DNA from 3 places in the Clostridium sp. JNZ J1-5 genome. Region 2 is predicted to be linked to each of the others. Evidence: predicted binding sites of a transcription regulator. Region 2 holds the regulator's gene; each other region holds the start of a gene.
The links. Region 2 encodes NrdR, which represses ribonucleotide reductase genes. Its sites were predicted from a motif close to CACNANATNTNGTG; they were not measured.

Region 1 (3,295 bases), 1.5 Mb from region 2:
GATGGAAAGCAAAGTGAGTCCATAAACGGTGAATTGCCCAATGAAAAAGTGGTGCTGTTTTATCAATGTAACGATGAAGAAATTACTAGTGCTATGAGGCAAATGAAAGCTATCTATGCTTCAAAACCTATTTTTGCAGTTGTTACACCTACTTCTATTAAGTGGAAGTTTAGTTATCTACTAGAGCATTTAATGGAAGAGAAAAGTAGATTTGAAAATATGAAATAGTCATTTTACAGAGCCTTGAAATATAATAATTTCAAGGCTCTTACTTTATAATCTATAAACATAATAATGGAAAAAGTAAAGGATTTATATTAAAATATATTTAAAGCATCAGATAAATATATTTATATGGTAAATCGGAGGCAATTTATATGAGCAGAGTAGGTATTAAAATTAAAGAGGCTAGACTAAGTACAGGTATGACTGAAAAACAATTAGCTAAAAAAATTGGTGTCTCAGAGAGCTTCATAAAGGAAGTTGAAAGTGGAAGGAAAGTTATAAATGAAAGTGTTATGCAGAAAATATCTAAGGTTTTAGATAAAGACCTAAATGACATAACAATGTCTTTTGAAACAGAAATTTTTACTAAGGAAGAAATAGTAGAACCTAAAAAGACTATAGAAAAAGTAAATGATGTATGGAACGACGCCTTTAGTTCAGTATTAAAAACTGTACCTATATATGGATATGACTTAAATAAAGTATTAGGCGGAAGACAGATGCCTATTATGAATAATAAAATAGAAGGTTATGCTAAAGATAAAGTTTTATTTTTAGAAATAGAAGATGACGATATGGTAGGGTATAGGATTGCAAAAGGAGATATAGCCTTTGGACATATAGTTCATGAAGTGGAAAATAACTCTATATGCCTTATAGAAAAGAGTGGAGAAAGATATATAAGACAAATTAAGAAGTTAGACAGCAGTAAATTATTACTGATAAGCAATAGAGGCAGTGTGAGAACTGAAACAGTAGGTGTAAAAGAAATTAAAGTACTAATGAAATTAGAAAGAGTAGAAATAAAACTATAAAGTTTGGTGTAAATTGATAGTAGCAACAGATATTTTTCTGTTGCTATTTTTTATTAGGAGGTTTAAATAAGAGTTCATTATAAAAATAAGCCTTATCATAAAAATAGATATAATAATTATTTTCATTAAATTTCCGAGTGGATAAATATATGGAAGCAATATTCTCATGTCAATTCTACTAAAGGTATAAAAAACGTAATAAAAAGAAGAAAAAGAAACTATGTAGAGACTATTAATTTTATATGATATATTACGATATTGATAATAAAAATATTGTAGAGTATAATAGGCAAGGTACAATATGTAGTGGTTGGAGGTATTTGGTATGCTATATGTGGTTAAAAGAGATGGTAGACATGTTAACTTTGATTCTATAAAGATAACCAATGCTATAAAAGGATCGGCTGAAGAAATTGCTTTTAATTTAAAAGAAAGCGAAGCTATTGAACTTACACAAAAGGTTATACGAGAAATTGAAAATATGGAATGCGAAGAAATAACTGTTGAAGAGATACAAAATATAGTTGAAAAGATTTTATTAGAAAGTGGATATAAATTAATTGGAAGGACTTATTCAAATTATAGAAGTGAAAGAACAAAGATAAGAGAAAAGAAATCGGATTTAATGAAAGTTATTGAAAAAATAGGTGTAGAAACGGATAGGGATAATGCAAACGTTGGAAATAACTTTAGTTCAAAACTTTTAAGAATAGCAAGTGAATCAAATAAGTGGCATAACTTAGGTATGATGCCTAAGCATTTAGCAAAACTTCATGAAAATGGAGATGTGTATTTTCATGATTTAGATTCGTACAACTTAACAACAAATTGTTTAAATATAGAAACAGGAAAGATTTTATCAAGAGGTTTTAATACAGGATATGGCACAATACTTCCTGCTAAAAGGATAGAATCAGCAGCAGAGCTATCATGTATATTATTGCAAAGTACTCAAAATGATATGTTTGGTGGACAGTCACATGTGAATTTTGATAATGACATGGCTAAATTTGTGGATATGTCAAGAAAAGAAATAAGAAAAGAATATAAAGAAAGCTTTGGTAATGTTGAAAATCTAGATGAAATAGTAGAGCGAAAATTAGAAAAAGTAGTTCGTCAATCAATGCAAGGAATAGTATATAATCTAAACACTATGCATTCAAGAGCTGGTAGTCAGGTGCCGTTTAGCTCAATAAACCTAGGACTTCCACAAAGCGAGGATGCTGCTATGATAGACAGAATGTTCCTCGAAGAATATGAAAGAGGTCTCGGAAAAGGAGAACAACCTATATTCCCTAACATAATATTTAGAGTTAAAAATGGTGTGAATAGAGAAGAAAATGATCCTTATTATTATCTGTATGAGCTTGCATGCAGGGTTGCTAGTAAGAGAATGAACCCTATGTTTATGAATTTGGATGCCGACTTCAATAAAGAGTACTATGATAAAGGTGTTATAGCTGCAACTATGGGGTGTAGAACTTACATAATGTCAAATATAAATGGAGAACCAGGACCAGCAGGTAGAGGGAATATAGCTCCAGCTACTATAAACTTGCCAAGAGTAGGGATTCTGGCAAAAGGAAATATAGATAAGTTTTTCTCTCTTTTAGATAATAGACTACAACTTACTAGAGAATCATTGTTACATAGATATAGTGTACTTAAAAATTTAAAGGTAAAAGATTTACCATTTGTTGCAGGAGAGCATTTAATGCGTGGATCAGAAAATTTAGGGCCAGAAGATTCAATAGAGCCAATACTTAGACAAGGAACTTGGGGAGTAGGATTTATAGGACTTGCAGAAACATTAATTGCACTAGTTGGGAAACATCAAGGTGAGAGCAAAGAGACATATGATTTAGGTGTAAGAATAGTTACATACATTAGAGAATTTTGTGATAAATATAAGGAAATAGATAAACTTAACTGGTCTTGTTATGCAACACCAGCAGAAGGGCTTTCAGGAAAGTTTATACTTCAAGATCAAGCTGTGTTTGGTAAGATTGAAGGGGTTACAGATAAAGATTACTATACAAATAGTTATCATATACCTGTATATCATAAAATATCAATTAAAGAAAAGATAGATTTAGAAGCACCTTTTCATAAGCTATGTAATGGTGGACATATAACATATATTGAGATGGATGGATACCCTGATCCAGAAGCGGTAAAGGCTGTAATGGATTATGCATACAAGAATACAAATATAAATTATATAGGCGTAAATTTCCATATGAAATATTGCAGAG
Region 2 (3,295 bases):
ATTCCTCTTATAGTTTCAATAAATTTAGGATTTTTATCGTCATCTTCTATCTTCTTTCTTAAGTGTCTTATATGAACATCTACAGTTCTGGTTTCGCCAATGTACTCATATCCCCACACTTTGTCTAATAGAAAATCTCTTGTCATAACTCTTCCTTTATTTTTTATAAGCACTTCTACAAGTTCAAATTCCTTTAATGTTAAATCTATTTTTTCATCATTTTTTAAAATCTCATGTTTTTCAAAATCTATAGCTATGTTACCAAATTTATATACCTTTTCAATGCTTTGTGGTTTTGTTCTTCTTAAAACCGCCTTGGTCCTTGCAATTAATTCTCTTACAGAAAATGGTTTTGTCATATAATCATCTGCACCAAGTTCCAATCCTAAAATTTTATCTAGTTCTTCGCTTTTAGCAGTTATCATTATTATTGGTGTATTAGAAATATTATTATCTTTTCTTATTTCTTTGCATACATCATATCCATCCATGCCAGGAAGCATAACATCAAGGAGTATTAACTGAGGTAGCTCTTTTTTTGCTAATTTTAATGCCTCTACACCATCTTCAGCACAAATAGCTCTATACCCATTTTTCTCTAAATTAAATTTAATTAGCTCTCTTATATGATCTTCATCATCAACAATCAAAATTTTTTCTTCTGCCATCTTTTAACCTCCAAACATATTATTTAACAAATATAAAAGAAAACATTCTTCCATCTTTCTCTGTAGATTTTCTATAGGAGTATAAATTATTTTCTTTATTACAAAATGTACATATATCCAAAGTGTGAATCTGACTTAATTCTAATCCTAAATGTTGCAGTTGTTTTATTATACACTTTTGCATACTTAAATTCACTCCAGTTGATATATTTGAGTTTTTATAAATCTCTTGCTCTAAGAACTTGTCAATTAATTCTTTTCCCACTTCATAACAGCATTCCATATTGTGTGGTCCTATATATACAGAAACATCTTCTATTTTAGTTTTATAAACTTCTGCCATTTTATGTATAGCTTTTGCAATTATACATTTAAAAGTTCCTTTCCATCCACTATGAACAGCTCCTATAGCTCCATTCTTTTTATCATAAATTAGTATAGGAACGCAATCTGCTGTAAATACTCCTATACCTACTCCCTTTTTATTGGTTAAAATTGCATCTCCCTCATGGATAATTCCATCATATAAATGTACACTATCACTATGAATTTGATTTAAATATCCTATTTCTCTTAGATTAAACCACATTTTTAAATTGTTTAAATTGTTAACTCCTTCAGTAATATTTTTATTAAAATTAAGTCCCCCTTCGGATGTAGAAAAATATATTTCTGCTTCCCCTTCTACAATTTTTAAAAACTTATATTTATTTTCAATAGTGAAATTAACATAATCCATAAAAAAATCTCCTCATCACTTAGTTATATTTTAACATTAAATCTGACTTACTATAAAGAAACTCATATTAATTTACTTTCTTAACTCTATTTTAACATAACAAAAAAGCCCTACTATATTATTAGGGCATTATTAATGAATTTTTTTATTTGACATTAAATTTTTTATTTCTTCAATAAATGTATTAATATCTTTGAATTGTCTATATACGGATGCAAATCTAACATATGAGACTTCATCAATCTTTTTTAATCTTTCCATAATCATTTCACCAATCACTTCTGATTTTACTTCAGTTAACATATCATTACTCATCTTTTTTTCAATTTCATCTGCTATAGCATCAATTTGTAATCTTGAAACTGGTCTCTTTTGACAAGCTTTAAGAAGTCCATTAATTATTTTTGACTTATCAAAATATTCCCTATTTGAATCTTTTTTTATAACAAGTATAGGTATGTCCTCAATTTTCTCATATGTAGTGTATCTTTTATTACATTTTAGACATTCTCTTCTTCTTCTAATTGCCTTGTGGTCCTCTGTTGACCTTGAGTCAACAACTTTACTTTCTTCAAAGCCACAATATGGACACTTCAAAATACCACGCCCTTTTTCTTATAGTTTTTCATTTTACATTATACTATTTTTTTGTGTACATTACTACTACTTATTGTCAAATGTTATGTTATCTAAATCTACCAAAATGACATCCACTCCAATTTTCGTTATTTTATCCCAAGCTATCTCGATATTATTATTTTTAGAAAACCATGAATTCTTCTCCCTTGGTATAATAAGAGATAGTATTTTATACTCCTCACAATCAACTAATAAGTCCCTTATGTATCCCAGTTTTGAACCGGTATTAATATCTATTACCTCCATTAACTTTAAATTGTTTATAGAATAAAGTGCCATAAAATCATCTCCTAACATTTTTATTACATTATATGTATGTACCTATATATAATATTAATATTAAAATGAAAAAGAGCCCTTAGGCTCTTTATACATACTTTCTCATATGTTTTAAAGCTGTTTTTTCAAGTCTTGAAACTTGTGCTTGTGATATTCCTATTTCATCTGCTACCTCCATTTGAGTACGCCCTTGAAAAAACCTCATATTTAAAATTAACTTTTCCCTATCATTTAATTTTTTCATAGCTTCTTTTATTGATATGTTTTCAATCCAACTATCATCAATACTTTTACTATCACTTATTTGATCCATTACATAAAGAGCATCTCCTCCATCATGATATATAGGCTCAAATAATGATACAGGGTCTTGAATTGCGTCTAGTGCGAATACAACATCCTCTCTTGGTATATCTAACTCTTTAGCTATTTGAGATACCGTTGGCTCCTTATTTTCTTTATTTATAAGTTTATCTCTTACCTGTAACGCTTTATATGCTATATCTCTTAATGATCTACTTACTCTTATTGAATTATTGTCTCTTAAGTATCTTCTTATCTCACCTATAATCATTGGAACTGCATAAGTAGAGAACTTTACGTTCTGGCTTAAATCAAAGTTATCAATAGCTTTTATAAGCCCTATGCATCCTACTTGAAATAGATCATCAACATTTTCTCCTCTATTATTAAACCTCTGTATTACACTAAGGACAAGTCTTAGATTTCCTCTTATAAATTTCTCTCTCGAATCATTGTCACCATCCTTCATTTTTAATAATAGTTCTTTCATTTCTTTTTCTTTCAATATAGGTAATTTCGCTGTATTTACCCCGCATATTTCCACTTTATTTATCATCATAGTAATCAGCTCCCTCAGAGTAGTCACATTTTAAGTATCTCCTCAGGAGTGTCCATTTATACTACGGACAATCTATACCATTTTGTTAATTTCTTTTTTTAATCTTCT
Region 3 (3,295 bases), 400 kb from region 2:
CCAGTGAATAGAAGCTTCTAAGGCAAGTTGAATTAATCCAACCATATGGACGTATCCATTTAAATCAAATTCTTTTGTATCTGTATTATAAAAATTATATATATTAATTGAAGCTAGATTACAAGATGTATCGTTTAAAAAGGCATATTCACCACATGGATTAGTAGAATTTATTCTATTGTATGGTGCATTGTATTTTCCGTCTTCACCGCAAGGACAAGTGTGCCAAGCATTAAATATATCATCAAATTGTGGAGCAGGGTCTGCACATTTCCATGCACATTCATTAAAAGTATCCCACAATTCAGATACATTAAGTTTCTTATTTACGGAACTATCAACTCTACCTTTTAATTCTATGGTTGAATTAGGATCATTTTCAAGATTGCTTACTTTTTCCATAAATTCATCAGAAAATCTAACAGAATTGTTTCCATTTTGTCCAGAAACAGTCTCGTAAGCCTCACCTTCAAAACTAATGTCATATCCCATTTTGCCTAGAGCCCTAACCTTATCTTCCTCTTTAGCTTTCCAGCTTATAAAATCCATAATTTCAGGATGATCTACATCAAGACATAACATTTTTGCAGCACGTCTTGTGGTACCACCAGATTTTATAGCGCCAGCATTTCTATCTAACCCCTTTAGAAAGCTCATAAGTCCAGAGGAAAATCCACCTCCAGAGAGAGGTTCGCCCTTTGCTCTTATAGAAGAGAAATTAGTTCCAGTTCCAGAACCGCCCTTAAATAGCCTAGTTTCAGTTATATACTGTTCAGAAATAGAATGCAATCCTAAAAGTTTATCCTCTATAGAAAGTATAAAACAAGCTGATGCTTGAGTTCGTGTATATGCATCATTGCTTTCTACAACTTTATTTTCTGCTTCATCATAATAGAAGCTACCGTTTTTTGAACCTTTTATCCCATAAGATAATGCAAGTCCTGTATTAAACCATTGTGGTGAATTAGGTGCATACATTTGGTTTAATAATCCATAAACCATCTCATCATAGAAAATTTCAGCTTCTTTTTCTGTTGTAATTAGCTTTTCATCTTTCAATGCTTCACACCAGAAATTTACTAATCTGTGGGCAACCATTTTCATACTATTTTCATACCCAAGCTTGTTAGGTACACCAGCTCTTCTGAAATATTTCGAAGCTATAATATCACAAGCATTTTGTGAATAATGCTCAGGAAATTCTAAATTTTTCATGTCCACTAAGGTATTTCCAGTTTTATAATCCTTTAAAACTACATCTACTTTTTTCCAATTGAATAAGTCATAAACAGTCTTTGAATTGTCTTTTTCCAACTCTTTGGTATAATATCTATTGATGATCTTTAATATAGAGCTCATATGAATCCTCCTAAACAATACTATATGTAGTTAGTTATTTAATGAAAAATACTACATGTAGTATTATATAGTAAAAGTAGGTAATGTTCAAGAAGAATATTTGTAAAATATTTACTTGACAATCAAAAACCTAATAAAATAGCAGACTTTATGTTAAAAAAATTTTTTCTGTGTAAGTTTTTAACATAAAAGTATATTACAACAAAATGGCGGCCTTGGTAACTACAGAATAAGGTGCTAAAAATCGAAGGTATATAATTCAACAGAGAATCTTCGCTGCGTTAAGAAGTTCTAAGTTTGTGCCTTTAAAAATTGCCTACCCAGTCCTATGCATCGTCCTGATGCAGGCCTGGCTCCCACCCGTCCTAGGTGGGAATTACGGCAATTTTTAAATTCACAAACTAAGAACTTCTAGAACTTGCTCAAAATTCTCTTAATGAATTATACACCTTCTTCCTTTTAGTACCTTAAACTAGGTAAAACAAGGCCGCCATTACTTATACAAAGCATATATTAATAACTGTAGTAGTAATTACTATTTAGACTATAGATAATTTATTAACTGTAGTAAGTATTATTATTAATCAACATTCTATCGCATTTATATATAGTAATTTTTTAAGTTGTACTTAATAATAATTACTTAGTAGCTTTACAGTGTGGCTACGCCATGCAAAATTATCATTTTGCTTTTTGAAGTCCTTTTAGTATTTACTTTAGTAATTATTAGTTGCAACTAATTAAGGCATGTAAGATTACTGGCTAGCATATATGTGTCAATTGAAGAAACTTTGAAGGAATAATTAGTAGTACTTAAGACTGCTGTTTTAAAAATCCGTAATTGTGCTCAAGGACGAGCACAGCCCGCTCCCCGACAGGACTTCGGATGGAGCGGGGTAGGATTTTTAAATAAAGCAGCCTTTAGTACTACTCTATGAACTGAAGGTTTCTCAATGACACATATATGCGTTAGCCAAGTAATCTTATATGCCGCCATTTTGTAGCACTTTACTTTTATTTAGATTTTTTAAATAACTTAATAATTTCATTAAATAGTAACGGCATTAAGCTTAAAATTATTACCCAAAGCCAATCATATGAATTTAATCTATATACATTAAATATATTGGCAAGTATAGGTACATATAAAATAATGTTCTGAAGCAGTATACCTAATATTATAGATATTATTAGAAGTTTATTACTAAATAATCCTAAACTAAATATGGACTTTTTTGTACTTCTCATATTTAGCGAATGTATAAGTTCAGAAATACTCATTACCATAAAAGCCATGGTTTGTGCATGCATAAGAGAATTTGAATATTTTTTCATGCCAATAAAAAATGCAATTAATGTTATAACTCCTATTAAAGCTCCATTAAAAAGTAAATTCCATAAGGAGCCTGCGAAAATACTCTCTTTAGGACTTCTTGGTTTTTCGCCCATGACACTTTCATCCTTAGGATCAACGCCTAAAGCAAGTGCAGGGAGAGAGTCAGTGACAAGATTTATCCATAAAATGTGTATTGGTCTTAATGGAGTAGCCCATCCAATAACTATAGCTATAAATATAGCTATTATTTCCCCCATATTACAGGAAAGTAAAAATAAAATAGATTTCTTAATATTTTTGTATATGTTTCTACCTTCTTTAATAGCAGAAACTATGGTTGAGAAGTTGTCATCAGTTAATATCATATCTGAGGCACCTTTAGCAACGTCTGTACCAGTAATGCCCATTGCCACACCTATATCTGCTATTTTCAGTGATGGGGCATCATTTACGCCATCACCAGTCATGGATACAATATTTCCCTTAGATTTAAATGCCTTAACAATATTAACCTTATGCTCAGGGGAAACTCTTGCAAATACTTTTAATTTATCTATTCTTTCGTTAAGCTCTTCTTGAGTTAAATCATCTATTTCAGAA

Region 1: nrdD (anaerobic ribonucleoside-triphosphate reductase) is a predicted target of NrdR. The motif match lies at 1,336-1,349, and genes of this name have one in related genera.
Region 3: ACWW38_RS16265 (vitamin B12-dependent ribonucleotide reductase) is a predicted target of NrdR. The motif match lies at 1,409-1,422, and genes of this name have one in related genera.

The regions. Positions count from the first base shown of each region.
Region 1 is NZ_CM132773.1:2,330,405-2,333,699, forward strand. Features, by position in the region: gene ACWW38_RS11345 (DUF3783 domain-containing protein) at 1-228, shown strand, start outside; gene ACWW38_RS11350 (helix-turn-helix domain-containing protein) at 378-1,040, shown strand; gene nrdD (anaerobic ribonucleoside-triphosphate reductase) at 1,366-3,295, shown strand, end outside.
Region 2 is NZ_CM132773.1:187,019-190,313, forward strand. Features, by position in the region: gene ACWW38_RS00995 (response regulator transcription factor) at 1-668, opposite strand, end outside; gene pgeF (peptidoglycan editing factor PgeF) at 688-1,407, opposite strand; gene nrdR (transcriptional regulator NrdR) at 1,540-2,004, opposite strand; gene ACWW38_RS01010 (YlmC/YmxH family sporulation protein) at 2,071-2,325, opposite strand; gene sigG (RNA polymerase sporulation sigma factor SigG) at 2,414-3,187, opposite strand; gene sigE (RNA polymerase sporulation sigma factor SigE) at 3,260-3,295, opposite strand, start outside.
Region 3 is NZ_CM132773.1:3,398,382-3,401,676, forward strand. Features, by position in the region: gene ACWW38_RS16265 (vitamin B12-dependent ribonucleotide reductase) at 1-1,359, opposite strand, end outside; gene ACWW38_RS16270 (calcium-transporting P-type ATPase, PMR1-type) at 2,374-3,295, opposite strand, start outside.